DNA from 3 places in the Paenibacillus sp. FSL P4-0127 genome. Region 3 is predicted to be linked to each of the others. Evidence: predicted binding sites of a transcription regulator. Region 3 holds the regulator's gene; each other region holds the start of a gene.
What was found. Region 3 encodes NrdR, which represses ribonucleotide reductase genes. Its sites were predicted from a motif close to AACACNATATATNGTGTT; they were not measured.
Positions count from the first base shown of each region.

Region 1 (10,497 bases), 3.5 Mb from region 3:
ACCGCCGGTGTACTATTGCTGCTTCAGGCGCATGTGACGGAGCCGTGGCAGCTGCTCGTCATACGCTCGATCAGCGGCTTTGTGCTGGCCTTTTTGTCGCCGGCCTGCCTGGCGATGCTTGCTTCGCTGTCCAATAATCCGGTGCAGCAGGGGAAACTGATGGCCGGCCACGGGGTGATGCACACGATCGCTTCCGTCGTCTCGCCGGCGGTCGGCGCGTTCCTTGTGGCCCAGTCGGGCTTCTCGCTCGCGTTTCAAATGCTGGGCTGGCTGCTCATCACAACAAGCGTCATCGCCATGATCACCATTCACGAGCCCGCGAAAACGAGCAAACCAGCCGCTCTGGAGCCGAAAACGGCCTCCTCCGGGATCCCGCTCAAGCTCAACGTCATTCCGCTCCGCTACTACCTTCTGTCGCTGGCCGTCGCCTGCTCCCAGGGTATTCTGTTTTTCGAACTGCCGCTGCAAACCGGCGGGGCTTCCGAAATCATGCACACCGGCCTCTATTTTTCGATCATCAGCCTGGGGGCGCTTGTCACCCTTTCGATGCTGTTTCTTAGCAAACTGTCGCCTTACAAACGGGCGAGCTTCGGCATCCTGGGTGTTGCGCTCTGTTTTTTTGCGCTGGCCGCACTCGATTTCATCCCGCTGCCGGCGATTCTGTTCGTCCTGGGCATGGCCAAAGGCATCGTCTTTCCGGCGCTCTCTTCCCTGTTTATCGACCTGAGCGGGGGACAAAGGCTTGGCACCGTATTTTCCCTTCAGTCGATCGCGACGTCGCTAGGTTCCTTTATCGGGCCGATCGCCGCCGGGGCGATGCACGGGTCGTATTCTCCCTACTTCCTGGCCTTTTTCCTGCTGATGCTGGCGCTCATTTTGGCGCCGCCGAGGAAACATCCCGGCGTATTTACGCCGCCGATCGGCGCCGAAGCCGGCCGGCCGTAAGCCCATTTTATAGTTTTTTCGCCCTCTGGGCCGCCGCACAGGACAGAGACGAACGCCCGACATAAGATAACGTGAAATCAGCTGATAACCAAATATATCGAGGTGAACCAAAAATGAGCTCCTTAAACAATGTTTGGCCCGGCGCGGTTGGACCCGCCAATATTGGTCCCGCTAATATCGGTCCCGCTAATGTTGGACCCGTCAATGTTGCGCCTGTTAATGTCGCGCCTGTGCATATTGCACCGGTCCATGTTGCACCTGTTCATGGCCTTTACGGCTTCTGGACGTCAACAGGCACGATTCTCGTATTGTACATTTTGCTGGTGATCATTCTTCGCTCTACTTTTCATTAATGGGCTTTGCCAATAACCGCAAGCCAAACAGTCTGCCGTGCGGCAGGCTGTTTTTTTTCATAGATTTAACGAACGGCAAAGCTTATACTGGATAGAAAAAACCAGATAAGATATCCGCGGAAAGGACTGGTCCACTTGGCATATTTGCAAATTACGAAGCAAAATATCGACGAACAACACATTTGCTGCGCATTGGGCGCCAAGCAGTATGAAGCGGCCGTCAATGAGAAAAAGCACTGGCTGAAGGAACGAATGGACGAGGGCCTCGTTTTTTACCGTCTGGACGACCGGGCCAAAGTTTTCATCGAATATTTGCCGGCCGATCAGGCCTGGATCCCCATCGATGCTCCCAATTATATGTTCATCAATTGTCTTTGGGTGTCGGGCAGGCATAAGGGGCAGGGGCATGCCGCAAAGCTGCTGGAGCGGTGCAAGGAGGACGCGGCGGCCCGGGGCATGGACGGCATTGTGCATATCGCCGGAAGCAAAAAGCTGCCTTATCTGAGCGACAAGGCTTTTTTTGAGCATATGGGGTTTATAGTGGCGGATGAGGCCGAGCCTTATTTTCAGTTGCTGGCTTTAACCTGGAACGAAACCGCCGCTTCTCCTGCGTTCAAACCGCACGTCAAGCAGGCATCCGTTCCGGAAGAAGGAGTTTCGATCTATTACACGGCCCAATGCCCGTTTGCGGCCGGCATGCTTGAGGAGCTGCGGGAAGCGGCCCGCGCCAAAGGCGTCCCCTTCCGCGCCCGCCGGATCACATCCAAAGAACAGGCCCAGCAGGCCCCCGCGGTTTGGACAACCTTTGCCCTGTACTATGACGGGAAGTTCGTCACGCATGAAATCTTGAGCGTCAATAAATTCGATAAGCTGCTGGAGCGGTTGCTTCCGGCTTAACGGGCTTTCGATCCGACAGGTACACCCCGGCGCTACAATAACGGCGGAATGCATATTAAGACGGAGGATGAACCGCCCGCTCAATCCGGCTCCAGATTCATATCCCACTTGGCCTTCCTGTAAAGCAGCGAGCTTCCCTCCATTAGGGAAACCATGCCCGTCACCAACAATGTTTCTTTGAGCTTCGGATTAGGCTGAGAAAAGAGAGAACCGATGGAGTGAGCGATAAAGAACTCTCCCCAGCTATCGTAGCAGCTTTGGGCAAAGCGGGCTGCCGCGAGCTTGTACTGCCAGGCTTCCTCGGCCGTCAGCCAGCCTTTGGCCCGGCCGATTCGGCTTAAGGCGACCGCCCAGGCGGCCCCATACCCGGCAATGTTGCCCGAGGGCAGTTGGTGCAGACAGTGATTCACCAGCACCAGCTTGGCATGATCGCCGCCGCCTTGCCGGGCTTCGATATATTTGCTGCGCGCCGCCTCCGGTAAAACGAACAGGATTCTATGAATCCGGCGGTATTCCCGGTAAAGGTCGGCATCCGCATCCAGCAGCGTACGAATCCTGTCCTTCAACTGTTCCGCATTGGCAACCTCATTTTTTTTGAGAGATAGGGTTATCACACCTTTACGTAACCAGCGGTTAAGCCAGGTGAATTCATAAAAATTAAAATAATCTGCCATAATCCCATCAAAGCAATTAGCCGACAAACAGCGAAAGTACTGATTCAGCCGTCTGCGCCTAAAAAAACTGTACTTGGGTAACATCTAAAAACGCCCTCCTTCGGTCAGATGCGCCGCATCCAGGCGATTTTGGCCGTCTTCCAGGTATTCCACAACATGACTGCCAGCCAAATCGCGGCGATAGCGGAACCGGCGCCAAACGTAAACCGGCAGACGAGATAGAGCAGAATGTACAGCCAATTTAGCCCCAGGAACAGAAACAGCATCATTAGGAGTTCAAACTGCCACATCCGCAGCCGAACCTTGAACGGCAGCCTGCTATATTTTTGGGGGAATAGATGCCGGTTTTTAAAACGCGACCACACCGCATAGAAACGATAGTGTATAGAGTTCCGCTCAAACTCCCAGCGCTTCCTGCCGTCCTCCCAGGCCTGTTCAACCTGACCGAGAACCTCCCGGCATTCCAAAGCCAAGCAGTACGCATCCTGCGGCGTGGGAGAAAACTGCAGCAAATACTCCGCATCCTGCAGCGCTTCACGGTACTGCCGCCGATCAAATAACAATCTCCCGCGCAGCAGATAAGCTTCCCGCGCCTCCGGGTTCAAACGGACGACCTGATGGAGAACAGCCAGCGCTGCGCCGGAATCCCCGGCCATAATAGCATGCTTGGCCCGCATTAACTCCAGGTCCGGGTCCTCCCGGAACAGCGCATGGGCGGCGGCAAGCTCCCGCCCGGCGTCTTCCAGCCGGCCATCCATCAGACTGAGCTGCGCCTCTTGTCTTAAGCCGAGATATGCCTCCAAGTCGATCGCCAGCTCCCGGTTCAAGAAGCATTCGTAGCCCATCGCCAGGCCTCCGCTAATCTGTCCGGTCACAAATTCCATCAATTCATCGTCAAAGTAGTCATACCCGTGCTCAAAGTTTTCTCTGATCAAAAACAGTTCATCCAATACTTTCCACACGTTCGCCGGCATATGCCGATGTTCGTCCAGAAACCGGATCAGCGCGTCGAATCGCTCGCCTTGCGCCCCTACGTCCCATATGTAATCCTGGTTCGCTAGCATTTTCCATTCCTGCGGATCGACGCGGCGCTTGAAATCCGTGTAAAGTTCATGCAGGTGTTGTTCAAAAAGCGCCAACGAATCGGGGGCCGGTTCCCCCTCCTGCTTCGTCCCGATCGCGACTCCGGTCTTCAGGTCCTGGCCGTATCCGGGAAAATCATGCTCCTCCGGCATGCCGGCCTGCTTTATGGCCGCGTCAAAAGCCTCCCTGAGCCGCTGATAGCCTCTTGGGTCGTTCTCTGGGTGAGCCATCCGCAGTTTCTTGGCATAGGCCTTCTTGATCTGCTGCTTGTCTTGCGTCGGTTCGATCCCCAATATGCTCCAAATCGTCGTCAAAAGTAACTTTCACTCCTCAAGTCAGGTTGCTTAACTTTCAGACAGCTTACGCTTGCAAGCAAAAACAGGGCGTCTCCCGCTGTAAGATCGCTTCCGGGAGCAAACACCCTGTTCTTATTTAAAAAGCCCGTCGGCTTAGAAATTGAAATCTTCGTCGGTCAGCGGCTCGACGTTCAGCGCCCGTACGTAGCCGTTGCCTTTTTTGGAGAAAAAGTCGTGCTGCTTCGTGTCGGTACGGATCCCGTTGAACACGATCGGGTTAACCTCTTCCTCCTCGAACGGCGGCTCAAAGCCGAGGTTCATAAACGCCTTGTTGGCGTTATACCGCAGGAAGACTTTCACTTCGTCCACCAGTCCGATTTTCGTGTAAATCTGCTCCGTATACCGCTCTTCGTTGGCGTGCAGGTAGTGCAGCAGCCCTTCCAGCGTTTCGTATACGTCTTTTTGCTCGTCTTCGCTCATTTGCGCGTAGATTTCCTGGGCCAGCACGCCCACGTACACGCCGTGAATGCTCTCATCGCGCAGAATCAGGTCGATGATTTCGCCGCTGCAGGTCATTTTGCCCTGGCCGGCCAAATACAGCGGGTAGAAGAATCCGCTATAGAACAAGTAGCTCTCCAGCAGGACGGAGGCCGCCATCGCCAAATACAGCTCTCTCGGGGAGCGGATGTTGGTGTAGTACTGGCGGATCGTCTCCGCTTTCGTCTGCAGCATCGGGTTCTGCTCCACCCAGCGGAAGATCTCGTCAATCTCCTCATTGGAAGCGAGCGTAGTGAAAATGCTGCTGTACGATTTGGCATGGATCTGCTCCATCATGCCCATAAAGCCGAGCACGGCTTTGCGCTGCAGGCCCTCCACATGCTCCATGATCTGCGGCATGCCGACGCCGCCCTGTACCGTATCAAGCAGCGTCAGACCGCCGAGGACCTTCATATATGCGTCTTTTTCATCATCGTTTAACGTCATCCAGGACATTTTGTCGTCGGACAACGGGATTTCGTCATCCGTCCAGAACTGCATGATGTTCTGGTTCCAGAACATCATCGTAAAATCGTCGTCCGGACGGTTCCAGTTTACAGCTCGTAATGCGCACATCGCCGATCTTTCATCCCTTTCTAAGTCTTTCGTTATAGTGCAAGTTCAAAAAGACCTCTTATACCGAGCAGGTCAGGCATTCTTCCACGGACAGCTTCTTCGTCCGGGTATAATACAGCGACTTCAGCCCTTTATGCGCGGCATACAGATAGCAACGCGCCAACTGGCGGGTCGTCACGTTGCTGTTGACGTGAAGGATCGTCGAGATGCCCTGGTCGACATGCGGCACGATTTCCGCGATCAGGTCGATCACCTTGAACTGGTCCATCTGATAAGCGGATTTATAGAAGAAAATATTTTCCCGGCTCAGATACGGCATCGGATAATACGTCGTCGAGTTCGCGTAGGTCCGGGTTTCGATTTGCTCCACGACCGGCATCACGCTCGAGGTGGCGTTCTGAATGTACGAAATGCTGGCGGTCGGCGCAATCGCCAGACGGTAAGCATGGTACAAGCCGTTTTTCATCACCTGCTGCTTCAGTTCGGCCCAGTCCTGCGGGGACGGGATGTGCATGCCTTCGAACAGAGCGGCCGCTTTGCCGGTGCGCGGACGGTAGTCCGTATTCAGATACCGTTCGAAATACTCCCCTGTAGCGTAGTCGGATTGTTCGAATCCGGCGAAGGTTTCTCCGGTTTGCACGGCGATCTCCATGCTTTTTTCCAGGGAATAATAGTTCATCATCATAAAGAACGTACGGGCAAAATCGCGCGCCTCTTCGCTTTCGTAGGCGATTTTGTTTTTTGCGAAAAATCCATGCAGATTCATCACGCCGAGCCCGACGGAATGCATTTCCCGGTTCGCTTTGGCAACGCCGGGAGCGTTGGAAATATGCGTCATGTCGCTGACGGACGTGAGCGCCACCATGCCTTCGTGCACGGATTCGCGAACCATCTTCCGCTCCATCACGTTCACGATGTTCAGGGAAGCCAGGTTGCAGCTGATGTCGCGGCGGATCGCATCCGCTTGCCCGTAATCGGCGATTTCCGACGTCTCCTGCAGCTGGAAGATCTCCGTGCACAGGTTGGACATTTTGATCTTCCCGACCTTGTTCAGCGCATGCTGGTTGTTGGCGTTGCTCTTGTTCATGATGTACGGGTAACCGGATTCCAGCTGGACCGTGGCGATCTTGGTCAGCATGTCGCGCGCGCTCATCAGCTTTCTTTTCTTAACCCGCTCGTCGGCGAGCAGCTTGTCGTACATCACGTCCAGGTCCATGTCGTCCAAATGAGTGCCGTAAGCTTTATATACACTGTAAGGACCGAACACGTAAAGCGGTTCGTTGTCCTTGGCCAGTTGATAAAAACGGTTCGGCACGATCAGCCCGATCGACAAGGTTTTCAAGCGAATCCGTTCGTCGGCGTTGATTTTTTTGCTGTCCAAAAATTCCGCAACGTCCCAGCCGAAAATGTTGTAGTACCCCGCGCCCGATCCTTTGCGCTGACCCATCTGGTCGGCATAGGAAAAAGCGTCCTCCATCAGCTTCAGCACCGGCATGATCCCTTTGGCCGCGCCTTCCACGCCTTTGATCGGCTCGCCGCGTCCGCGCAGCTTCGACAGGTTTACCGCTACGCCGCCGCCGATTTTGGACAGCTGCATGCAGGTGTTCAGCACGTAGTTGATCGAGTTCAGCGAGTCGTCCATTTCCAGCAGGAAACAGGACACCATCTCGCCGCGCCGGCTTTTGCCCGCGTTCAGGAACGTCGGCGTCGCCGGCTGCAGCCGCTGCTCCATCATGGAACGGGCCAGCAGGCTGGCGGTCTCCGCGTTGCCGCGGCCGAGGTGCAGCGCCACCGCCGCTACCCGGTCCGGGTAATGCTCCAGATACTTGGACTTATCGTTCGTCTTCAGCGCGTAGTCGGTATAAAACTTCGACGCCGCCATATAAGACGGAAACTCAAAATGATAGCCGTGGGTAATGGCATATACGCGTTCGACCTCGGCTTCCGTATACTGCTCGTACACGTTCTCGTAATAATCGTTTTCGATCATGTACCGCACTTTATCGGTCGTACTCGAAAAGGTCACGCTTTTGCGTTCGACTTCTTGCATAAATTCGGCGACGGCTTCCCGGTCCTTCTCCAGTTGGAAGAACCCGCTCTCGTCCCGCTTCATCAACATGTTGTTCAGTTCAATATGCCGCAACCCGGCTCACCTCCTGCTTAAATCTTTCCGCATCCTGTTTCGTGCCCGACAGCTCGAATTTGGCCACCACGGGAACATGGTAGCGCTGGGCGATCAAATCGGCGCTCAGGGCAAAACGCTCGCCCCAGTTGCGGTTTCCGCTGGCCGCTACACCGAGCAGCCGCTGATGGTTATGCTCGAGAAAAGCGGAGACCTTTGCCGGCACCTGTCCAAACCCCGTCGTATATGTAATCAGCACAAACGGCTCCTCCAGCGTCATATTCTCGTCAATTTGCACGGCGGGCAAATCGAGCTTCTGGATGAACCGTTTCACGTTTCCGGTTTTGGAATCATAGGCAATCAGCATTGTTACTCCCCCACTTTTCTTCTATTACCCGGTAAGTATTTGATATAATGAGATAAACACCAAAATTCGCTTCACAACAACATATTGGTGTACTTGTTTAATTTAATACCTATATATTGTGTTGTCAACCTGGTAAACGTCCCAAACCGCACCCAAATCCCCTGTGGATAATGTGGAAAATCGATGCAATCCCGCATCATACCAGGGCCCGCTGGGGGACAAGCTGTTGATAAAAATTTTTTAAAAATTTTTCTATCAAAAAAAGATAGATTGCTGTGCGTGGAAACTACTTTGTTTTGCTTTCCCTTTTGCGGTTTAATTAAGAGTTCGGCAGTTGAGCCCTGGCTTGGCTAGTAGGCTGTTCCTGAAATAATGGAGCATGGTGGCGGCTTCTCTTGAACTGCAAAAGTTAGCTTGCTAAAAAACTCAGCCGGAAACATAAGGGAAAAAAATGGCTCTATTTCGGCGAAATCCCATTTCGGAGAGAAATAAAGGAAAATTATGGCGCTATTTTCTCAAATCACAGGGGAATGGCCGCCTTTCGCAGCACCCATTGAAAAATAGGGCCAAAAAATTCCGCTAATCAGGACGAACAGGCTCCATTCGGAAAATAAGACCATAAAGTTCCGCTATTTTTTTGGATAGTACCTCCACCCGACCCGTAGATTAACACGTTTTTTCTGGATCATTTACTAGGCGTGCAAAAAACCTTGTCATACCGGCAAACAACCGTTATGACAAGGTTTTTTGACAATGGCCGCATCACATTGGGACAGACCGGTGCACGGCCGCAGAAGCAGCACGCTGTTGGACGAGCCGCTGTGTATCGCGCGCAATCATCAGCTCTTCGTTGGTGGGGATGATATGCACCGCCACACGGGAGGCGGGGGTGCTGATCTTGCGCTCGCCGGGCGAGCGGGACCGGTTCAGTTCCGGGTCCAGCTCCAGCCCCAGATAGGTCAGACTCTCGCACACCTTGGCGCGAATATAATCGGAATTCTCGCCGACCCCGTCGGTAAAGATCAGCGTATCCAGACCGTTCAGCACGGCGCAGTAGGAGCCGATGTATTTGCGAATGCGCTGTACATACATATTCAGCGCCAGCCTGGCTCCCTCATGGCCTTCATCGGCGCAGCGGATGATCTCGCGCAAATCGGAGCCCTGGCCGGAGACGCCGGCCAGCCCGCTATGTTTGTTCAGCAGCGAGTTGATCTCGCCAAGACCCAGATTCTCTTTGGCCATCACAAAGGGAATGATCGCCGGGTCGATATCGCCGCAGCGGGTTCCCATCAGGCCTTCCAGCGGGGTCATGCCCATACTGGTATCTACAGACTTCCCGTCCCGAATGGCGGTAATGCTGGCTCCGTTGCCGATATGGCAGGAGATTACACGGGTTCCCTGGAGGGGTCGGCCGGTAATTTCGCCAAGGCGCAAGCTGACATATTTATGCGAGGTTCCGTGGAACCCGTATCTTCTGATTTTATGGCGGTCATACAAGACTCTTGGCAGTGGATACATGTAGCTCTCCTGCGGCATCGTCTGGTGAAAAGCGGTATCGAACACGCACACCATCGGCGTCTCCTCGCCCAGCAGCTGGCGGAACGCTTCGATCCCCTTCAGATTGGCCGGATTGTGCAGCGGCGCCAGCTCGATATTGCGCCTTACCGCCTGCAGCACCTCATTGTCCACCAGTGCCGAATCCGAAAAGAATTCGCCGCCATGGGCAATCCGGTGCCCTACTGCCGCGATTTCCCGCACCGAGGCGATGCACCCGTTGCCCGGATCCATCAGCGCCGCAAGCATATGGGTGATGGACTCCTTATGCTCCAGGATCCGCAGACCGGTCTGCGGAGGCAGCGGCGGTGTATTATCCTGACGATGAATCGCCTGCTCCGTTCCAATCTCTTCAATAATTCCCTTCGCAAGCACCGATTCATCCTTCATATCAAACAGCTGATATTTCAAGGACGAGCTGCCGCTGTTAATGACCAGCACCTTCATAAACGGCTCTTCCTTTCATACGTACTTCTTTTTTAATTCAACCTCCGATTTGGCAGCGCAAGCCATAACCTTCCGCCACATGGCGCAGGCTCTCCATCTCGTCGCTTGGAGGTGGCGTCTGATGCTTCATATGGTATTCCGTACCCAGATAGGTGTATTTATTCTCGCCCAGCCGGTGAAAAGGCAGCAGATGCAGTTCCCGCACCCCCGGCAGTTCCGCGGCGAACGAGGCGATGGCGGCGATCTCATGGATGGTGTCGTTGAAGCCCGGAACGACGGGAACGCGAATGATCATCTGCGCCCCCTGCCCGGCAATCCGCCGGGCGTTCTCCAGAATCAGCGAGTTGGACTGCTGCACATATTCATAGTGTTTGCTGTCCTCCATGTGCTTGATGTCCAGCAAAACCGTATCGAGCAGCGGCAGCACGTTATCCAGCACGGCCGGATTACAGAAGGCCGTGGTTTCAATCGCTGTGTTCCAGCCTTGATCCTTGCAGGCGCGAAGGAGGTTCAGAACGAAGTCGCTCTGATAAAGCGGTTCACCGCCGGAGAGGGTAATCCCCCCGCCGGAACGCCGGTAATAAGCCTCGTCCTTGCGCAGAATGGACACAATCTCAGAGGTGCTCATCTCTTTGCCGTTCATAGT
Region 1 covers NZ_JBBOWY010000001.1:2,212,996-2,223,492, reverse strand. Annotated here, with positions in the region: gene NYE74_RS09925 (MFS transporter) at 1-945, shown strand, start outside; gene NYE74_RS09920 (sporulation protein YjcZ) at 1,182-1,298, shown strand; gene NYE74_RS09915 (GNAT family N-acetyltransferase) at 1,434-2,195, shown strand; gene NYE74_RS09910 (DUF1266 domain-containing protein) at 2,276-2,869, opposite strand; gene NYE74_RS09905 (J domain-containing protein) at 2,974-4,266, opposite strand; gene nrdF (class 1b ribonucleoside-diphosphate reductase subunit beta) at 4,402-5,361, opposite strand; gene nrdE (class 1b ribonucleoside-diphosphate reductase subunit alpha) at 5,420-7,504, opposite strand; gene nrdI (class Ib ribonucleoside-diphosphate reductase assembly flavoprotein NrdI) at 7,491-7,850, opposite strand; gene NYE74_RS09885 (acetate/propionate family kinase) at 8,613-9,851, opposite strand; gene NYE74_RS09880 (glycyl-radical enzyme activating protein) at 9,889-10,497, opposite strand, start outside.
Region 1: a site for NrdR is predicted at 7,956-7,973, ahead of nrdI (class Ib ribonucleoside-diphosphate reductase assembly flavoprotein NrdI). Genes of this name have one in related genera too.

Region 2 (10,497 bases), on a different contig from region 3:
CCTGGCCTGTTCCCAATTGATGCTGCCGGCTTCGTACATGTTGTGGATTTCCGCGCGTTCGGCATCCATCACCTGGATCCGCAGTTCTTCTTTTTGCGCTTCCATCTGTTCGCTGAATTGCGGCCCTGGACCGGTCAATTGGGCGATGACCCGCTTGTACTGGAGAATCACTCTTTGCAGGGCGGGGTCCTGTTCGTTTTCCCGGGTTAGGCCCTTCAAGTACTCAAGCGCCGCTTGCAGCGCCTCAACCTGGATTTTCTGGCCGGGGTGAAGCCCGGCGAACTGCCGGTATTTGCGGGTGGCCCGCCGCCAGTCGCGGACGGCGCTGCCGATCAGGAACGAAATCCGGGCGCGGGCGGTTCTGCAGAGCCCTTCTTCGCGAAGGTCCAGCGCCTTCTCGAAAGTTTCGAACATTTCTTTGCTCATTCCGCCGCTTTGCATCGTTTCGTGAATGTAATTCCGCTCGGCTTTTAACGCCCCAAGCTGGATTTCGGTCATTCTCCCCAAAGCTTCCGACCGCTCCAGCCTGTGAGCGTCCTGCTGAAGATACATGGGGCGGAACAGCATTTTGTATTCGTCCATTAATTGATAGGCGGCGGTTTTATTGTAATCGTTCATTTCGGCCTTGATCTTCTGCAGCGCGACCCGCAGCAGCCGGCTTCGGGCTTCGGCCATATCGATGTACTCGCCCGTTTCTTCGCCCTCGGCCGCCCCTTTGCTGAATAGCGGCAGCAAGAGGGTGGCCGCGATCAGGGTGAATAAAATCACGCCCGCGGCCAAAAACAGGATGAGCGACCGTTCGGGAAAAGCCTGTCCGCTGGCGACCACGTACGGAATGGACAACACCCCGGCCATCGTAACGGCGCCGCGAACGCCCGTCAGACTAACCAGGAGGCTGTTTTTAACGGAAGGCTTGGGGGTTTCCTGCGACTTGGAGACTTTGTAATCGTACAGCGAGAAGAAATAAGACCAGACAAAACGAATCGCCAATATGGCAATCCCGATGGCCAAAACGTAGCCGATCGCCTGCGTATTGCCGATGTTGGGATTTTCCACCGTGGCGCGCATGGACGAGGGGATGATCAGCCCCAGCAGCAGGAAGACGACCCCGTTCAGGATGAACAGCACGGTTTGCCATATATTTTCCGTCAAGACCTGCTCCTCGGCGAGCAGCGTTTCCGTTCGTTCCCGCAGCAGGGAATGGACGATGCCGCCCACGACGACCGCAATGACGCCGGAAGCGTGCAGGAGGTTTTCGGTGACGATAAAAATAAGAAACGGAGTCAGAATCTGCAGCAGCGAATGCAGGGTGGCGTCCTGAATGCCCTGTTTGCGGAGCGAAAACCGCAGCCAGGTCATGACCAGGCTGAGCACGAGGCCCAAAACGGCCCCGAGGATAAACATGTATGTAAAGTCGTAAACGGCTTCCCTTAGCGAAAAATAGCCGGTTACGACCGCCGCGACCGCATAGTTGAAGGCAACCAGACCGGAAGCGTCGTTGATCAGCGACTCGCCGCGGACAAGATTCAGCACTTTGTCCGGAATATGAATCCGCTTGGCGATCCCGTTTACGGCGACGGGGTCGGTCGGCGACAGAATCGCGGCCAGCGCGAAGGCGGCGACGAGCGGGATTTCCGGAATGATCGCGTGGATGAAATAACCGCCGCCGATTGTGGTCAGCAGAACGAGGACGATGGCGTTGCCGAAAATGGGCCCCTTCATTTTCCACAGCTCTTCGCGGGGGAAGTGCCTTCCGTCGTTGTACAGCAGCGGGGCTACGAACAACAGCAAAAACCATTCCGTTTCGATCTCCAGATGAATCCCGTTGAACGCCAGCGCGATGGCGATGCCAAACACGATTTGGGTGAGCGCGGTGGGGATAAACGGAATGTAGTGGCTGATGATGTTGGAAACGACTAGACAGATAAGCAGTAAAATAACCGTAATCAACAAATCCATGTATCAAACTTCCTTCCCGAACGGATTGCATTGCAAGTCGACATTATTCTATTATATCCCACTTTTTAAACTGAAGATTAACAAGCGCTTGGGGAGGCGTTCGAAAAAAAAGAGCGCAGCCATCTGCGCTCTTCGAGGATTATATTTATCGCATGAACGGGAGGCTTGGCTCCCAAAGAACCGCTTGTCCGCTGTCCAGGCTTCGCCGGATATCGATCAGCCGTTGGTTCGAGCTGCCGCAATAGAGCAGGGCAGGGTCGCGAAGCTCTTGGACGAAACGCCCGTCCACCAGCACCTCGCAGCGCCGCAGCAGCTCATATTCGGGGGAACCGGGATGCTCTGTCAATTCCTCATACGTATACCCGCTGTAAATCCAAATCGAAATCGGCCCGGTCTCCGCCACAAGCCGGTCGATAAACCCGCTGACCTCGGCGGCGGAGAAAAAGGGGTCTCCGCCGAGGATCGTTAGACCGCTCAGCAGGGGATTATTTTTAATGTCATGAATGATTTCCGCTTCCCGCTCTGGCGTAAACGGCTCGCCGTAATTGAAATTCCACGTCTCCGGGCTGAAGCAGCCCTTGCAGTAATGGCGGCAGCCGCTGATGAAGATTGCGGCCCGCAGGCCTTCGCCTTCATTGATGGATTCCGGGTAGTAGCCGCAAATATTCATGCGTCGTGTTTGACCCGGTCGCGGACTTCCGCTTGTTTGGCGGCGTTGAACCGCGTTTGGTAATCCCCCGTCAGATACCCGGTGACCCGGCGCAGGCGGCGGATGTGCACGTCGTTCTCATGGCTGCCGCAGGAAGGACAGGTCGCCCCGATGATGCCTTCGTAGCCGCAGGCCGAGCAGCGGTCGATCGGATGGTTGATGCTGAAATAGCTGACTTGCTGCTGCAGGGCGTATTGAACGATTTTCAGAAAAGCGGCCTGATTGTTCCGGGCATTGCCGTTAAGTTCGATGTACGAAATGGCTCCCGCGTTGCAAAGCCCGTGGAACTTGGCTTCCAGCTCGATTTTTCTTGCCGCGCTGATGTTGTAATACACCGGGATGTGGAACGAATTGGTGTAGTACTCTCTGTCCGCCACGCCGGGAATCGGACCGTAAACCGCGCGGTCGCGTTTCGTGAATTTTCCGGACAAGCCTTCCGCCGGGGTGGCGAACAACGTGATGTTCAGGTTGTGGATTTCACTTTGGCGGTCGCAGTAATCGCGCATGTAGGCGATGATTTCGTACGCTTTTTGATAGACCGCTTCATCCTCCCCGTGGTGCTTGCCGTACATCGCCTTCATGCATTCCGCCAGCCCGATGAACCCGATCGACAAGCTGCCGTGCTTGAGCAAATCGCCGACAGGGTCCTCCGGTCCAAGCTGTTCGCCGCCTTCCCACACGCCTTCGCGCATCATAAAGTCGGATGCTTTGGCTTTTTGAGCGGCTTGAATTTTGAAACGGTGCAGCAGCCCTTCCAGCGCGATGTCCATATAATGCGTCAGCTCGCGGTAGAAGCCGCGCTCGTCCGCCTCTGTCCGCCGTCCCAGCGCAATGCCGTGCTCGAGGCCCAGCTTGACCAGGTTCAGCGTGTTGAACGACAGGTTGCCTTTGCCGGAAAGATGGTTCCGGCCGAACCGGTCGGCCAGCACCCGGGTGCGGCAGCCCATCGTGGCGAATTCCGTGTCCGGATCGCTCGGATCGTAATGCATCAGGTTGAGCGGGGCGTCCAGATTGGCAAAATTCGGATACAGCCGCTTGGCCGAGCATTCCACCGCTTTCAGGAACAGGCCGTAATTCGGTTCGTCCGGGTTCTGGTTGACGCCTTGTTTGCATTTAAAAATCTGGATCGGGAAAATCGGCGTTTCCCCGCTGCCCAGCCCCCGCATCGTGGCCGTCAGCAGGGAGTTGATCACCATTTGCCCTTCAAGCGATGTGCAGGTGCCGTAGTTGATGCTGGTGAAGGGGATTTGCCCGCCGGCCCGGCTCGACATCGTGTTGAGGTTGTGGATCAGGCTTTCGGCCGCCTGCAGCGTTTCGGTTTCGGTTTCCTTCAGCGCAAATTTAAACGATTTCGGATAACGCTCCTGCAGGTCGCTGCGGCTCATCGAGACGTCCCCATTCCCGGCCAATTCGGCATCGCGGGCGCCTTCTTCGAAATATTCCAGGCCTTTGCGGAAATATTTCTCGAACGATTTGGCCACGTAGGGAGCGAGGTCGAAATCCAGCTTGTTGGCCGATACGCCGCCGTACTGGGAGTTTTGCTGGGATTGGAAAATGATCGCCACCAGCGCCATCGCGGTCATGATCGAATTCGGCGGTCTGACGCTGCCGTTGCCGGTGTTGAAGCCTTCGCGCAGCAGCTTTTCGAACGGGATGAAAATGCAGTTCGTCGTTCCGATCGCATATTGATCAAGATCATGCACGTAGACGATATTGTCTTGAATCGCCTGCACCACCCGTTTGGGCAAGATGAAATGCGTCGCATACCATCTGGCGTACTCGCTGCCGAATTTGCTCATTTTCCCCGAGAAGCTTTCGCCGTTCAAATTCGCGTTCTCGCGCAGCACCTCCAGGTTGCGGCTTTGAATGATTTCCTCGCCCATTTGAATGACTTCATCCAGCATGGTATCCCGGCCGGTGAAGGTTTGGTTTAGCAATGCCATAATCTAAATGCTCCTCCCCAAAAGCTAATTTATTTAACGCTAAGTAAAAAGGCATCTCCAACCTGCCCAGGTTGAACATGCCCGAATGCGCTGCCTAATGAAGACTCTTCTACAACTACAACGGCTGTCGATCCAATAAGGCATATGTAAAAGCTGCATACGGACATCCTGCCTGTTCCTCGCAGGTTTTAGTGGTTCACACTATATTTTGATTCTCTGAAACAAGATTAGCACAATATATTGTGTTTAAAGTGTGACTTGCATCACATGGACAGGCCGGAAGCCGGGACAAAACCGCCGGAGCCCACAGGTGATGCGCGGAGCGGGGAACGAAAAAATTTTTTTAATTTTTTTGGTGGTTCAACCTAGAAATCGGGGCTTGACAGTCGGTTATTGGAACGGCGAACCTACTGACCGACCATTGGCAAACCGGCGGTTACTGGGATGGCAAACCGCTCGTCGGCTAACCATCGGTTACTGGACGGCCGACCGCCAGCCTTCAGAATAACGGAACTTTATGTACTTATTATCCGGGGCTGAGCATGTTCATCCCCATTAGCGGTATTTTTTGTTCTTATTTCCCTATGAACGGTACAGATTGCGGGTATTTTGTTACGGTCCGAGAAAATAGCGACATAAATTGCCTTTATCTCTCTTTCAATAGGGGATAGCGGCGGAATAACGACATTTTTTGCACTAGCGTTGCAAGAACACTAACATCAATTTTCAGCAAAACCCACATTTGGATTATTGAAACTATAAACGGATTTTTTTACAGTCATTTTTTAAGCTTAAGACCAAAAAGTCAAGGTTACCTAATGCGTAGGTCGCGATGTCCCATTAAATGTATATAATGGATATTATTTCTTGAACTTGCTTGGCTTAATTATCCCAACCATTGTGCGCACCGATAACGCTTTGGGACCTGACCCCGGACGTCTCCCCGGACTACTTCGACTGGGTTTCCGATCCAGTTCGGTTCGAAAGGATCGCCATGAACGGTACAAATACTCGCGGAGAATCCGGAGCACTTGCCAGTTTGTTTTTGCCGTTTGGGTGCTGTGCCGGATGTGCTCCACGAGCAAGGCAGTAATTAAAGCCAAGAATAATTGGTTCCAAATAGCCTGTGGTTTATGACTGTGCAGCTTCTTCAATCGCAAATGTTGCTTCAGCCATTTAAAATACAACTCGATGAGCCAGCGATTTTTGTAGATCTGCGCGATTTCTTCAGCGGTCTTATCCCATACCGATGTAAAAATACGATAAGTCCGTTCCTGCTCGTCATAAAACTCCACCAAACGAACGGAATGTTCCATGGATCGGAAGGAACTGCCCACGCAAACCTTGGCGTCCCGCGTGATGTTCGAGCCTTCCGGAACAGGATACTCCTCAATGACGGTGGCAAGCGCGCGATCTCGCATACGGATCACAAACTGGATGTTGTCCTGGACCCATTGATCCATCCGGGCATAATCATCATAACCGCGATCCATCACATAAATCGCATCCGAGGGGACGACCAGTTCAACGGCCCCCGCACGATCCCCTACATTGAGCGAACTGGGGATCATGGCATCAGGAAATAGCTTGTCGGGAGCTGTAACAACGAGGCGCAGATGCATCTTGACGCCGCTACTCTTATTTGACATCTTGGCCCAACTTCCAAGTTGAAGCGGCAGTCGAATGCTGGAAGAATCAATGATGTGCAATTTCCCGCTCTGGCCCTGGTGGCAAGCACGTTGCTGTGTTTGTGATGCCAGATGCTGAAACATCCACTCCAACAGCTCCGTTGGGATCTGATCGAGTTTTCGGGATAATTGCGAGCCGCTGATACTCTCCAACTGTAGAAGCTGCTGAAGTTTCGGCTCAGCACGAAGTGCAATTTCCATTTCACCGTAAGATGACCATTGTTTCAACTGAGCATTGATGAAGAGCATGATCGCTTTCATCGTGGTAAGTTTCTTGGTGTAATGGTCGAAGAGTAAACGTTGATGCACATCGATGGGCAGTAAGGAAATCAGTTGACGAATGACCGTTTTAGCTTTAACGTTATCCATGGATGGTCTCCTTTTGTAGAGAGTTATGGACAACGTACCTACCTCTTTACAATAGGAGATTTTTTATGCTTTTTCCATGAAAAATGATCATAATTACCCATATTTAACTAATATTTGATTATTCGCGTTAGGTTTTATGCAACGCTAGTGCATTTTTTGCCCTTATGTTGTTGAGCCCTTTTTTGTTTGTATTTGCCGGCGGGGAATTGATAAAATAATATAGGAATAAATACAGTAAAGTGAGGGGAACGGAAATGGCGATTGCGGAAGTAACGGTTATTCCGATTGGTACGGGCAGCACCAGCCTCAGCTCCTACGTTGCCGAGCTGCAACGGGTATTGGAGAAGCAGGAAGGCATTAAGTTCACGCTGACGTCGATGAGCACGATCATTGAAGGAGCGCTGGACGACGTATTCGCGGCGATCCGGGCGATTCATGAAGCGCCGTTCCAGGCGGGCGCCGGCCGGGTGTCGACCTCAATCAAGATCGACGACCGCCGCGACAAAGCGAGTTCGTCCGAGCAGAAGCTCCAATCCGTGAGGGAGAAGCTGTAGTGCAAGCGGCTTGGTTGTGGCAGCACCACGTGTGTGGTAGGACCACGTGGTTGTGCCGTTGCGCGGCACGCAATGTGCGCCGGAAGCACCACAAATTCCGGGCAAAACGGGTTTGCGTAAAATTTCCAAACTTTAGGGCTTGCATTTTTTTTAAAACGCGGTATAATAATTTTTGTTCGCTAAAAGTGAACTTGCTGGTGTAGCTCAGCTGGTAGAGCAACGCATTCGTAATGCGTAGGTCGGGGGTTCGAATCCCTTCACCAGCATCTCCATAATGTAAAGCACGGCGCGGCTTCCGAGGTTTTCGGGGGACGTGCTTTTTTTCGTAAAAAGCGAAACTTCCACCATTTTTCTACCCTTAATTGCTTTAAAACGTTAATCGTTAAATTATTGCAGGTTATATTTTAGAATGCTATGGAAAATTGCTATTAGCGTACAGTCCATTGAGGAAGTATTTAAACAATATGCCGCTCAGGCAGATACGATTTTGCAGGAGGTTCCAGGCTTCCGCAACTTGTCCCTCGATGATCGGCCCAAAATGCTGGAGGGCACCTGGAAACCGGCTATGATTGTCGTCCATGAATTCCCAGATTACGAAATTGCTCAGAAACTTTACTACTCAGATGCTTACGCCCCCCTGATTAAATTACGCCAATCCGCAACGAAGGCCAACTCCCAACTCTCGCGGAAGCTGCGGGAGCTTGGTCCCGCCGTATTAACGATTCGTAAAAGTGTTCCGTTAGTTGAATCAATTATGAATCCAATCTTAGTTCATTGAGCAAAAAATCGCCTTGCTCAATTTTCACTATTCTTTTCTCTTTTATATAATCCCAGCCGTTGTTTATTGCATATTTAACTAGTCTCGCACAAACACTTGGTTTACATAAGTTAGTGGACCAATTAACTTCCCAAGAAAACAATATTAGGAAGTGCGATGTTTTAGTATTTGATGGATATATTTTAAAACTTAATGAATCATTTGAAGGCGTTTGATCGATGATGCAAATGAATAAGCACTGATCTATTACAATTTTCGTTACTTCCTTCGTGGAAAGCTTCATTAATTATTCTCCTTGGCACATCGCCTGTAGCTGGCCGTATCCAGGTATGCGAAGAACGGTGCCAGCTAGATATTTTTATGAATAGGCTAAACAGTTTTGTTCCCCTCCTCTATAGCGAGAACCTCCCTTGCTGCTTCAATGAAAGACAACATGATGGGTGAAAGCCACTTGTCTTTATGCCATGACATCTGCGTATACACGTGCAAGTCGGGAATTTGCCATGGAAGAGCAACAAGTTTGCCCCGTTCAGCTTCGGCTTCCGCTACGATTTCAGGAAGAAAGGCAATACCGATTCCGGAAATTGCACATTGTTTAATGGCCTCAGCGCTTTGAAACTCTAAATACGTAATACTATCAATGCCCTCTTTCTCAAATGACCGGTCAAACATGGTTCGATAGGGACAACCCTTTTCATTTGTCAGGAACACTTCTCCGTGGAAATCTTCCAGCTGCAGCTCAGTTCGTTTTGCAAGCGGGTGATCCGGAGCAGCGAACAAGCGGAAAGTTTCTTCCACCAACGGTTCCACGGCTAGTCCGCTCGAGCGAATGGGTTCGTCCAACATAAAGACAACATCCGCGGTTCCCTCAAAGAGTGTTTGCTTGAGCTCTTGATTTGGAACGGAGCGGAAGATCAAACGAACTCCCGGATGCTGCGAACGAAATCGTTGAAAGACAGTTGGAAGGCGATAGGCGCAAATAACCTCATTGGCGCTTATCGTTAGGGTGCCGCTTAGCACTTCATTGTCATGAACGACGCTGCGAGCTTCGTCCAATTTGTTTAGAACGCCTTGGATATGAGTTAAAAAGCGTTTGCCCGCAGCTGTAAGAACGAGCTGCTTGCCCAAGCGGTCAAAAAGACGAACACCCAGCTCATCCTCCAATGCTTTGATTTGCATCGTGACGTTGGAGGGGACATAGCCCAGCACTTCAGCAGCCCGAGTGAAATTTAAAGTTGATGCAACCGTGGTGAAGGTAATCAATTGGCGTAATTCCATCATATTTGCCTCTTTTGCTTTCAATATTATTGAATACTGCTTTGAATTCTATTCACTTTTATTGAGAGTATCACAGATCTATACTAACAACAAGAAATACATCTAAATGCATGGGTTCATTTTGAAGGGAGCAAACAATACGATGGATTATGAGATTTTTGAATTGGGTGACGTAACCTTGCAATCAGGAGTGACGTTGCCGGGCGCTTTTCTAGCTTATAAGACCTATGGCAGATTAAATGAAAAGAAAGATAATGTCATCGTTTATCCAACGGCTTTTGGCGACACGCATGTTCAGAATGAATGGTTGATTGGAAACGGCATGGCCCTGGATCCGCAAGAATATTTCATTATCGTCCCCAATCTGCTGGGCAACGGATTATCTTCGTCTCCTACGAACACGCCGCCCCCATTCGACCGGGCTCATTTTCCGCAGGTAACCATCTATGACAATGTTCAATTCCAGCATCGGCTGGTGACCGAAAAATTCGGCATTCAAAAGATCGCTCTCGTCGTTGGATGGTCAATGGGAGGCATTCAAGCGTTCCAATGGGGGGCAAGTTATCCGGACATGGTGGAACGAATCGCGCCTTTTGCCGGAGTTGCCAAGACTTGGCCACATACGTTTTTGGTCCTCGATGGGATGAAAGCAGCGCTCATGGCTGCCGCCCGCTTCGATTTAAGCAAGCTAAACCAGTTGACTTCCGCAGACATGCGCGCCGTTGGCCGTGTCTATGCGGGCTGGGGCTTATCGCAGGCCTTTTACAGAGAGGAACTTTATCGTGAACTGGGATTTGACTCATTGGCGGATTTTGTAGCTGGCGTCTGGGAAAATAGCTTTATGAAGATGGATCCTTACAATGTCCTGGCCATGTTATGGACAGGACAACATGCAGATATTAGTGCAAACCCCTCCTATAACGGAGATTTCGATGAAGCGCTGGGTAGCATTAAGGCGCTTGCCTGCGTTATGCCGGGGAGCACGGATCTCTTCTGCACGGCGGACGATAACGAATATGAGGCTAAACTTATGCCTAATGCTGTTTTTAACCCTATTAAGTCGATTTGGGGGCATTTTGCCGGTCGCGGAATCAACAGTGCCGACAATCAATTTATTGATGACAATCTAAAACGCTTGCTCACGCTTAGTACAAACGAATAGATCATCGTTAACATTAGAGTGTGAGTGTCCTGTCAGGAATAGCCAGATTTGCGATTA
Region 2 covers NZ_JBBOWY010000002.1:62,282-72,778, forward strand. Annotated here, with positions in the region: gene NYE74_RS26870 (Na+/H+ antiporter) at 1-1,959, opposite strand, end outside; gene nrdG (anaerobic ribonucleoside-triphosphate reductase activating protein) at 2,105-2,629, opposite strand; gene NYE74_RS26880 (anaerobic ribonucleoside triphosphate reductase) at 2,626-4,611, opposite strand; gene NYE74_RS26885 (IS4 family transposase) at 5,472-6,668, opposite strand; gene NYE74_RS26890 (MTH1187 family thiamine-binding protein) at 6,923-7,222, shown strand; tRNA gene NYE74_RS26895 (tRNA-Thr) at 7,416-7,488, shown strand; gene NYE74_RS26900 (DUF1330 domain-containing protein) at 7,632-8,000, shown strand; gene NYE74_RS26905 (LysR family transcriptional regulator) at 8,370-9,278, opposite strand; gene NYE74_RS26910 (alpha/beta fold hydrolase) at 9,421-10,440, shown strand.
Region 2: a site for NrdR is predicted at 4,841-4,858, ahead of NYE74_RS26880 (anaerobic ribonucleoside triphosphate reductase). Genes of this name have one in related genera too.

Region 3 (10,497 bases):
CAAAATGATGCTCGGATTAACGGCGATCGAACGGGCGATGCAAAGCCGCTGCTGCTGGCCGCCGGACAACGCGAGCGCCGAGCTGTGCAGCCGGTCCTTCGTCTCGTTCCAGAGCGCGGCTTTGATGAGCGACTCCTCTACGATCTGATCCAGCTTTTTCTTGTCGCGAATCCCGTGGTAACGCGGTCCAAAAGCGATATTTTCATAAATCGATTTGTGAAACGGGTTCGGCTTCTGCCATACCATGCCGATCTTTTGCCGCAGCAGCACGACGTCGGTTTTCGGATCGTTGATATTGTCGTCCCCGATCCAGATGTCCCCGGTGATCCGCGCGCCGGAAATCAAATCGTTCATCCGGTTCAAGCTGCGCAGGAACGTCGATTTCCCGCAGCCGGACGGGCCGATTAACGCCGTCACCTGCCGTGAGGCGAAGTCGAGTGAGATTTCTTTCACGGCCTGCTTTTCTCCGTAAAACACGCTCAAGTTTTTGGTGGATAATGCGGTATTTTGCACCTCGGAGCCCTCCTATTTCGTAGCCGTAAATTTCTTGTACATCAGGCGGCCGACCCAACGTGCGAGCAGGTTGAACAGAAGCACCGTGATGATAAGCACGGCCGAAGCGCCTGCGGCGATTTCGGGAGCATCCGGAGCCAGCCCTTCGGAATTGATCTTCCAGATGTGGACGGCCAGCGTCTCCGCCGGGCGAAACGGATTCAGCGGCGACGTTGGACTGAGCGGGTTCCAGTTCCCGAAATCGAGCCTCGGGCTGCTCATGCCGGCCGTAAACAGCAGCGCCGCCGCTTCGCCAAACACGCGGCCCGCGGCCAGAATTGTCCCGGTCAAGATCACCGGCATCGCGATCGGCAGCATAATCGATTTGATCGTTTTCCATTTGGACAGGCCCAGCGCCAGACTTGCTTCCTTCTGCGCTTGCGGCACGCTGGCCATGCCCTGTTCGGTAATCCGCACCATCAGCGGCAGGTTGAACACGGTTAACGCCAACGCCCCGGAGAACAGGGAGAAGCCGAAGCCAAACACGTTAACGATCACGAGCAGACCGAACAAGCCGACGACAATCGACGGAAAAGAGGACAGCACCTCAACGATCAGCCGGATAAAAGACGTCAGTTTGCCCGGTTTCGCATATTCGCTCATATAAATGCCCGCCCCGAGTCCAAGCGGAATCGTGATAATCAGCGTCAGAACAAGCAGGAACAGGGAATTGAACAATTGCGGACCGATCCCCCCGCCCGCCTTGATCGTTTCCGGCGGAGAGGTCAGAAAATCAAAGCTGACATGCCCGAGCCCGCGGATTAAAATAAATCCGAGCAGCCCGGCCATGATCAGCACAATAACGCCTGCCAGCGTAACAATGACGGCAGTGGCGATTTTATCTGCGGTTTTTGCACTCATCGCTTTGCTCTCCTTTCCAGCCCACGTACAATAAAGACGAAGACGAAGGTCATCAGCATCAAAATCAAGGCAAGCGTCCACAGCACGTTGTTCTGCGTCGTTCCCATGGCCGTATTGCCCATGCTGAGCGTGATGACGCTGGTCAGCGTGGAGGTGGATTCAAACAGCGAGCGCGGAATGTGCGGCGCGTTCCCGATGACCATCTGTACGGCGAGCGCTTCCCCGAAGGCCCGGGCCATCCCCAGCACGACCCCGGTGAGCAGCGACGGCATCGTGGTCGGCAGGACGGTCCGCCACAACGTTTGCCACCGCGTGGCCCCAAGTGCATAAGAACCTTCTTTCAATCCGGGAGGAAGAGCGGTGAGCGCATCCGTGGCGATGGAAGTAATCGTAGGCAAAATCATAATCGACAATACCGTCGCCCCCGCAAAAATGCCCAGGCCCTGTCCGGGAAAAATATCCCGGTAAAACGGGACGATCACGCTCAGGCCGACAAAACCGTAAACGACCGAAGGAATCCCGGCCAACAGCTCGATTACCGGCAGCAGAAATTTTTTGCCGAATTTAGGCATAATTTCGACCATGAACAGGGCTGCGCAGATGCTGAGCGGCGCCGCAATGACGGCCGCAAGGATCGAAGTGCTGAACGATCCCAAAATGAATGGGAGCGCTCCGAACACCGGAGGAACTCCGTCCGGTCTCCACTCCGTGCTTCCGAAAATTTGGCCGATCGAAATCCCGTCCTGAAAAAAGGTGCTTAGACCTCTGGTTGAGACAAAATACACCATCGAAAATATCGTCACAACCAGCAGCACGATGCAAAATGACGTAAATATTTTACCGGTCCATTCCTCTATAATGTGCGGCTGTACTTTTTTGTTTCCGCCGGATTGAGCCATGAAACCTCTCCCTTTACACAGCACAGAAAGAGGCAGAAATGTCCGCCTCTTCTCTCTGCCGATATGATGTTATCGAATATAGTGTTGTTTATTTGGTAATGTTGCCGTCCACATCGCGTTTAACTTGCATTTTGCTGATCGGGATATAGCCGAGTTCCACAACATCGCCGTTATCGCCTTGTACTTCAGGGGAGACCATATAGTCCAGGAACGCCTTAACGACTTCGTTCGGCTCGCCCTTCGTGTACATATGCTCGTAAGCCCATACCGGATAAGTGCCGTTAGCCACATTGTCCACTGTTGCTTCCACGCCTTCGTATTTCACAGCTTTTACGGTTTCATCCAGGTAGGAAAGCGCAAGATAACCGATGGCTCCCGGCGTTTCGCCGACAAGCTTCTTAACCGTACCGGAGGAATCCTCTTGGATCGAACCTTGCAGGTCTTCCGTCTTCGTGCCAAGCGCGTATTTCTCAAAGGTGGCGCGCGTACCGGAGCTCGAAGGACGGTTTACGATTTGAATCTTTTGATCCGGGCCGCCCAGGTCTTTCCAGTTCGTTACTTTACCCGTAAAAATTTGCACCAGTTGATCTTTCGTAAGGTTGTCGACCGTTACATCCGGATTTACTACAGCGGCCATAGCGACAACCGCTACTTGGTGGTCAACCAGTTCGGAAGCTTGAGCGGCTTCCAGCTTCTCTTCAGCGAACACGTCGGAGTTGCCGATGTCAGCCTGTCCGCCGGAAACTTGCGTCAGCCCCGTGCCGCTGCCTCCGCCTTGAACCTGAATGGATACGTTCGGATTTTGCTCCATGAATTTTTTCGAAACTTGATCTACCAGCGGTTGAAGCGCCGAGGAACCTACAGACAGGACCGAACCGGACAAATCCGAAGTCGCCTTGTTCCCGCCATTGTTTGCCGCTGCCTCGCTCGTCGCACCTCCATTACCGCCTTCAGCACCCGAGGTGTTAGTTTTCGCGTTGCCGCCCTGACCGCAAGCCGCCAAGGTCAAGCTTAATACCAAAGTCAAAACCATAAGCATACTCTTTTTCATTGTCTCAGGTTTCCCCCTTATTTGTTTTACAACCTGATTATAGGCGGCGAAGATCAATCCCGTGTTTTCGTAATGTAAACTTTGTGTAAAATGCACCTGGCGGTTATCCCTTAATTTCGACAATGGCAAACAAAAATAAACACTCCCTTAATTAAATACAGGGAGTGTTTATTCAAATCCGGCTATTCGAGTTCTCTCGTATTTTTGGACAGCAGCCCGGTCAGTTCCTTCATAAACATATTGATATCTTTAAACTGGCGGTACACCGAAGCAAAACGAACATAAGCCACTTCGTCCACGGGATACAATTGCTCCATCACCAGTTCGCCGATCTCGCGGCTTTCCACTTCGGCATTGGCCGAATGGCGCACGGACCGCTCCACCTCGGACACGATGCTTTCCAGCCGCTCCACGGAAACGGGGCGTTTCTCGCAAGCCCGGATCAACCCGCGCAGCATTTTCTCGCGGCTGAACTCCTCGCGGCTTCCATCCTTCTTGATGACGATCAGCGGCATTTCTTCCACCATTTCAAAGGTCGTAAACCGCCGGCTGCATTGCTCGCATTCCCGCCGGCGGCGGATCGACCTGTTTTCGTTGGCCGGCCTTGAATCCAGCACCTTTGTCCCCAAATAATCGCAATACGGACATTTCAACGCAAGTTCCCTCCTTTCCAAAAAATGCAATTTACATTAATGCCAATAAATAACTTCAAAAAAAAGTAATGAAGTTGATAGTCCCGGCACATAATACTGTTACCAACCACAAGGAGGTGAACATCATGGCACAAAATAATAACTCTTCGAACGACCTGGTGGTTAGACAAGCTTCCGGAGCATTGGATCAAATGAAATATGAAATCGCTCAGGAACTTGGCATCTCTTTCCCACAAGACGGATATGCTGGTAACCTGACTTCTTACGAAAACGGTTCGATCGGTGGTTTCATTACGAAACGCTTGGTTACCATCGCTGAGCAACAGCTGGCTGGCCAAGCTGGCCAATTCAGATAAGCCGATCACCCCGAAGCATTGACAGGCGAATTGACGCCCGTCAGTGCTTCTTTATTATCGTACCAGCGATCAAAACTCGTTGTAAATGTCGGAATACTGTTTATAGTAATGCGTTACCCGTTGCACATAATGGCGGGTTTCGCCAAACGGAATGTTCTTGGACGTTTCCAGACGGCCGTCCCATTTCCCGCTTTTGATCCAGTTTTTCACATTGGTCGGCCCGGCGTTGTAAGCGGCGATCATGGCGATCGCATTGCCGTCAAACTGCTCCGACAGCGACTTTAAATACCAAGTCCCGATTTCGATGTTGGTCCCGATCTCATTTTGCACCTGATCGAGCGACGTATCGGGCAAGCCCGCCTTCGCAATGACCCAATTCGCGGTGTCCGGCATGATTTGCATAACCCCTAAAGCTCCCTTTTTGGACTGGGCTCCGGGCTTGTAATTGGTTTCCACTTTTATAATAGCCGCCACGATAAACGGATCGATGCCGTTGTTTTTCGCGTGATAACGAATTTCTTCTTTATAATAAATCGGATAAAACAACGAGAGCCAAGCGGAATTAAAAAAGATCAGAACGATAAACCCCAGGAATAACAAAAGCAGCACTCTTTTTTTGCGAAGCCACCTCATAGCATTCCCTGATCCCGCCAAAACTCGTCAATCTGACGTTCCGTCTCATCCAGTCCACGGCTGTTGTCAATCAAGATATCCGCCCTTTCTTTTTTCAGTTCGATATCCATTTGCGCATTCAGCCTGCGTTCCGCCTCATCCCGGCTTAGGCCGTCCCGCTCCATCAATCTGGCCAGCTGCAGATCCCGCGGCACGTAGACTACCATAATCCGTTCGTAAAACCGCTCCAGTCCCGATTCGTACAGCAGCGGAATATCCGCGACGACAAGGCGGCGGGGAGCTGCGGCTTCAAGCGCGTCCAGGCGCTGTTTCATTTCGGCGCGAATCGCCGGATGCGTCAGGCTTTCCAGCGCTTTTCGCCGCTCGGGGTCCGCGAACACGATTTCGCCCAGCTTTTTGCGGTCGAGCGTCCCGTCCGGGTGCAGTACGGCTTGTCCGAAGCGCTTCGCTACCGCGGCCAGCACCGGATGCCCGGGCTCCATGATTTCCCTGGCGATGACGTCCGCGTCGATCAGGGCGGCTCCCCTCTGAACCAGCATGCGGGATACCGTGCTTTTGCCGGTGGCGATGCCGCCGGTCAGGCCGATGTTCATCCTTTCAACACCTCACTGTTTTCGCTTACGCGGGAAGCGGGCCGTCCGGGTTTAACTTTGCTTTGCTCGCGGCCGGGGCGGTATGGCTTTTGGCATTTGGGGCAAAAATGGGTTCCCCGGCCGCCTACGACCGTTTTTTCCACCGGATGCCCGCATTCGAGACAAGCCTCGCCGGTTCGTCCGTAGATGCGCAAGGCATGCTGGAACATGCCCATCTCCCCTTGACCGTTCACATACGATTTAATCGAGGAGCCGCCGGCGTTCACCGCTTCGTTCAGCGTGGCCACAATCGCATCGTGCAAACGGTCAAGCTTAAGGCCGCTAAGCTTGTCCGCCGGATGCTCCGGATGGATGCCGGCCCGGAACAAGGCTTCATCCACATAAATATTCCCCAAACCGACAACATATTCCTGGTTCAGCAGCACGGGTTTGATTTTCGTCTTCCGCCGCGACATCAGCTGCCGGAACACCTCCGGCGTAAAGGAAGGGTCCAGCGGTTCCAGTCCCAGTTTGGCCAAAGGCTGATTCGTAAATTCCTCCCCCGGCGGAAACAAATGCATCGTGCCGAACTGCCTTACATCCTTATACCTCAGCTCCGTGCCGTCCGTAAATTTGAAAATCACGTGCGTATGCTTTTCGACGGGCTCACCCTCGCCATACAATCCGTATCTGCCTTCCATACGCAAATGGGAAACGAGCACAAGCCCGTCCATCACGATCCGCAAAAACTTGCCCCTGCGGCCGATTTCCACGATTCTATGGCCGGCAAGCTCCGTCTCAAACCGCTGTACATCGTCCGGCCGCTGGATGATTCGCGGCAGGGACACCTTGACGGAGCGGATCGTTTTCCCCACGATCAATTCGGTCAGCGTTCTTCTGACCGTTTCCACTTCCGGCAATTCCGGCATACCAAGTCACCTCTTAACTCGTTTTACTTCGCTTCGTACCAGTTGACCCCGCTGCTAACCTCCGCCTTCAGCGGCACGGACAGCTTGATCGCGTTCTCCATCGTTTCCGGCACGAGCTTCTTCATGATGTCCAGCTCCTCCGGAGGGACTTCGAATACCAATTCGTCATGCACCTGCAGCAGCATCCGGCTCTTCAGGCCGTGCTCGTACAGAGCTTTGTCCATTTTCACCATCGCCAGTTTGATGATATCCGCCGCCGTTCCCTGGATTGGCGTATTCATCGCGGTGCGTTCGGCGAACGAACGCAAATTGAAGTTCGACGCGTTGATTTCCGGCAAATAACGCCGCCGTTCCAGCAAAGTTTTAACGTAACCGTCGCGTTTGGCGTCTTTGACGATGTCGTCCATATACCGGCGGACGCCCTGGAACGCGTCAAAATATTGCTCGATAAAGCGAGCCGCTTCCTTCCGCGTAATGTTCAGGTTCTGGGATAATCCGTAGTCGCTGATCCCGTACACGATGCCGAAGTTGACCGCCTTCGCCGAACGGCGCATATTCGCGTCCACCTCGTCCGGCCCGACGCCAAAGACGTCCATCGCCGTCTTCGTGTGGATGTCCATATCGTGCAGGAAGGCCTCCTGCAGTCCCTTGTCGCCGGAAATATGGGCCAGGACGCGAAGCTCGATCTGGGAGTAGTCGGCGGCGAGAATAAACCACCCTTCCTCCGAAGGAACGAACACTTTGCGGATTTTGCGGCCTTCCTCCAGGCGGATCGGAATATTTTGCAGGTTCGGATATTGGCTGCTTAAGCGCCCGGTGGCGGCGACCGTCTGCCGGAAATACGTGTGCACCTTGCCCGTCCGCGGCATGATTTCCTTCAGCAACCCTTCCACATAGGTGGACTGCAGCTTGGCCAGCTGGCGGTATTCCAGAATAAACTGAACGATCTCGTGATACGGCGCCAGCTTCTCCAGCACCTCCGCGTCGGTGGAATAACCTGTTTTGGTCTTTTTGATGACCGGCAGCCCCAGTTTATCGAACAGAATTTCTCCTAATTGTTTAGGTGAATTCAGGTTGAATTCCTGCCCGGCGATTTCATAAATTTGCGCCACCAGCTTGTTGATCTGCGCTTCGAACTCAACTCCGAGCTCTTTCAGGTCTTCCCGGTTGACGGCTACGCCCTGCTTCTCCATATCGGCGAGAATCCGCGACAGCGGCATCTCCAGGTCGTAGAACAGCCCGTGCATCTCGTATTTCTCCAGATCGGCGCGCTGGAGCGGAACGATGCGCAGCAGGGCGTCCCCTTTGCGGGCCAAATGCCGGCCGAGCGTCTCGGGATCGGGCACCTTGAATTTCGCGCCTTTGCCGTATACGTCTTCATCCGCAGGCATGTGCGGAAGCCCGTATTTTGCGGCCAGCCCGCTGATCGTCTGGTCGTTTTCCGTCGGATCGAGCAAGTAAGCGGCAAGCTGGACGTCATGTTCGGCCCCGGCAAAAGCGATCCCCTGCCAAAACAAGGCGAGGTCGGCGCGGTGCAAATCGTACCCCCGTTTAGGCACGTTTTCGTCCGCCAGCCAGGACAGCACGTCCGCCGCTTCCTCCCGCTTCAACAATTCAAAGGGCAGGAAGAAATGCCGCTTCGGCGTCGACAGCAGCAGTCCCATCAGCGTAGCATGGTGCGGATTATCCCCGTAAGATTCGATGATGATCCCTTCGACTTCCGCAAGCTGCGCGGATACTTCCGGCAAGGTGTCCACGTCCACCATCGTCACGCTGACGTCCTCCGCCGCCTGCGCCGCCTCCCCATCCGCCGCGGCGTTCCCGCCCGCTCCCGCGGTAAAGGACAAGCGCTCCAGCAAAGATTTGAATTCCAGCTTGCGCAGCATCGGCACCGCTTTGTCCTCTTCGATGCCGGAGAACTTCATATCCTCCCAGGACCGCTCTACCGGCACCTCGCGGAAAATCGTCGCCAACTGCTTGCTCAGCCGCGCATCCTCGGCATGGTTCACGAGATTTTCCTTCATTTTGCCCTTGAGCTCATCGGTATGGGCCAAGACTTCCTCCACGGAGCCGAATTGATGCAGCAGCTTCAGCGCCGTCTTCTCCCCGATGCCCGGCACGCCCGGGATATTGTCGGACGCATCGCCCATCAGCCCCTTCAAGTCGATGATCTGCAGCGGCTTAAGCCCGTAGCGCTCCTCGATTTCCTTCGGCCCGTAAGGCTCCACTTCGCTAACGCCCTTGCGCGTTAGCGCCACCTTGACCCGGTCCGTGACCACCTGCAGCATGTCCTTGTCGCCGGTGACGACAAGCACTTCGCGGCCCGAATCCTCGGCCTGCTTGCTGATCGTGCCGATAATGTCGTCGGCTTCGTACCCGGGGAGTTCAAACCAGGAGATGCCGAAGCTTTCCAGCAGATCCCGCATCAGCGGGAACTGTTCCGACAGCTCCGGAGGCGTCTTGTCGCGCCCGCCTTTATACTCCTGGTAGCCTTCGTGGCGAAACGTCGTTTTGCCCGCGTCAAACGCCACAAGTATATGGGTCGGCTGCTCCTCCTGAATGAGCCGGAGCAGCATATTGGTAAAACCGTAAACGGCATTCGTATGCAGCCCGCCGGAGTTCGTCAGCGGCGGCATCGCAAAAAATGCCCGGTAAATAATGCTGTTGCCATCTATAAGGATCAATTTATCCATACGACACCTCGTCCCGAGTGTTTTGTTCCTGTTACCTATGATAACACAGCGCGCCCCCGGTTAACACCGCGATGCCCCGCAAATAGCGCAAAAACGATAAAACCGGCAGCGGCCTGCATCTTATGCAAGCAACTGCCGGTTGATCAACCGGTATATAACGTGTTTTTGGCACAATCTTACTGATTCAGGTCCGGGCGGTGTCCGGTGACGAGATACACCGCGCTTTCGCCGATGTTCGTGGCATGGTCGGCGATCCGCTCGATATACCGTCCGACCAAGGTAAGCAGCATCGCCTGCTGCAGGGAATCCGGATTTTCGATCATAAACGTATACAGCTCCTGGATCATCTGGCTGTACAGATGGTCGACCTCGTCGTCGTCCTTGGCCATCTTATAGGCCAGATCCGTATTTTCGTCCAAGTAAGACTGCAGCGACTCCCGCAGCATCAGGATGACCAGGTCCGACATTTTCGGGATATCGATCAGCGGTTTGATCAGCTTCTGGCCTTCCAGGCGCATCGTCACCTTCGCGATATCGACGGCCAAATCGCCCATCCGTTCAAGATCGCTGGAAATTCTGAACGCGACGATAATCCGCCGCAGGTCCTTGGCCACCGGCTGCTGCGTCACAATCAGCCGTGAGCCGATTTCCATCACCTGCTCTTCCATCTGGTTCAGCTCGATATCGCGCTCGACGATTTGTTTGGCTTTCTGCGAATCCATGGTCCGCAGGGCTTCGATAGCTCCCGCAAGCCCTTGTTCGACATGCTCGCCCATCTGCCCGAGCAATTGCCGTAGTTCCTCCAGGTTCTGATCGAATTCTTTTCTTTGAATCATTCAGCAGCAGCCTCCTTGTTATCCGAAACGACCGGAAATATAATCTTCTGTGCGCGAATCCTGCGGGGTGGAAAACAGCTTCTGCGTATCGTCGGCCTCTACGATTTCCCCGTTCAGGAAAAAGACAGTCCGGCCGGAAATTCGCGCCGCCTGGTGCATGTTATGCGTGACCATCACGATCGTATACCTGTCTTTGAGCTGCTGGACCAACTCTTCGATTTTCAAAGTGGAAATCGGGTCCAGCGCCGAAGTCGCTTCATCCATCAGCAGAATGTCAGGCTGCACCGCGATTGCCCGCGCAATGCAAAGCCGCTGCTGCTGCCCGCCCGACAGGCTGAGCGCCGAGCGCTTGAGGAAATCCTTCACCTCGTCCCAAAGAACGGCCTGGCGCAGGCTTTGCTCCACAATTTCGTCGAGGGCGGCTTTGTTTTTGATCCCGTGCAGGCGAGGACCGTAAGCCAC
Region 3 covers NZ_JBBOWY010000001.1:5,717,784-5,728,280, forward strand. Annotated here, with positions in the region: gene pstB (phosphate ABC transporter ATP-binding protein PstB) at 1-513, opposite strand, end outside; gene pstA (phosphate ABC transporter permease PstA) at 526-1,413, opposite strand; gene pstC (phosphate ABC transporter permease subunit PstC) at 1,410-2,312, opposite strand; gene NYE74_RS25700 (phosphate ABC transporter substrate-binding protein) at 2,401-3,363, opposite strand; gene nrdR (transcriptional regulator NrdR) at 3,546-4,016, opposite strand; gene NYE74_RS25710 (alpha/beta-type small acid-soluble spore protein) at 4,142-4,372, shown strand; gene NYE74_RS25715 (lytic transglycosylase domain-containing protein) at 4,442-5,005, opposite strand; gene coaE (dephospho-CoA kinase) at 5,002-5,598, opposite strand; gene mutM (DNA-formamidopyrimidine glycosylase) at 5,595-6,506, opposite strand; gene polA (DNA polymerase I) at 6,530-9,199, opposite strand; gene phoU (phosphate signaling complex protein PhoU) at 9,376-10,035, opposite strand; gene pstB (phosphate ABC transporter ATP-binding protein PstB) at 10,054-10,497, opposite strand, start outside.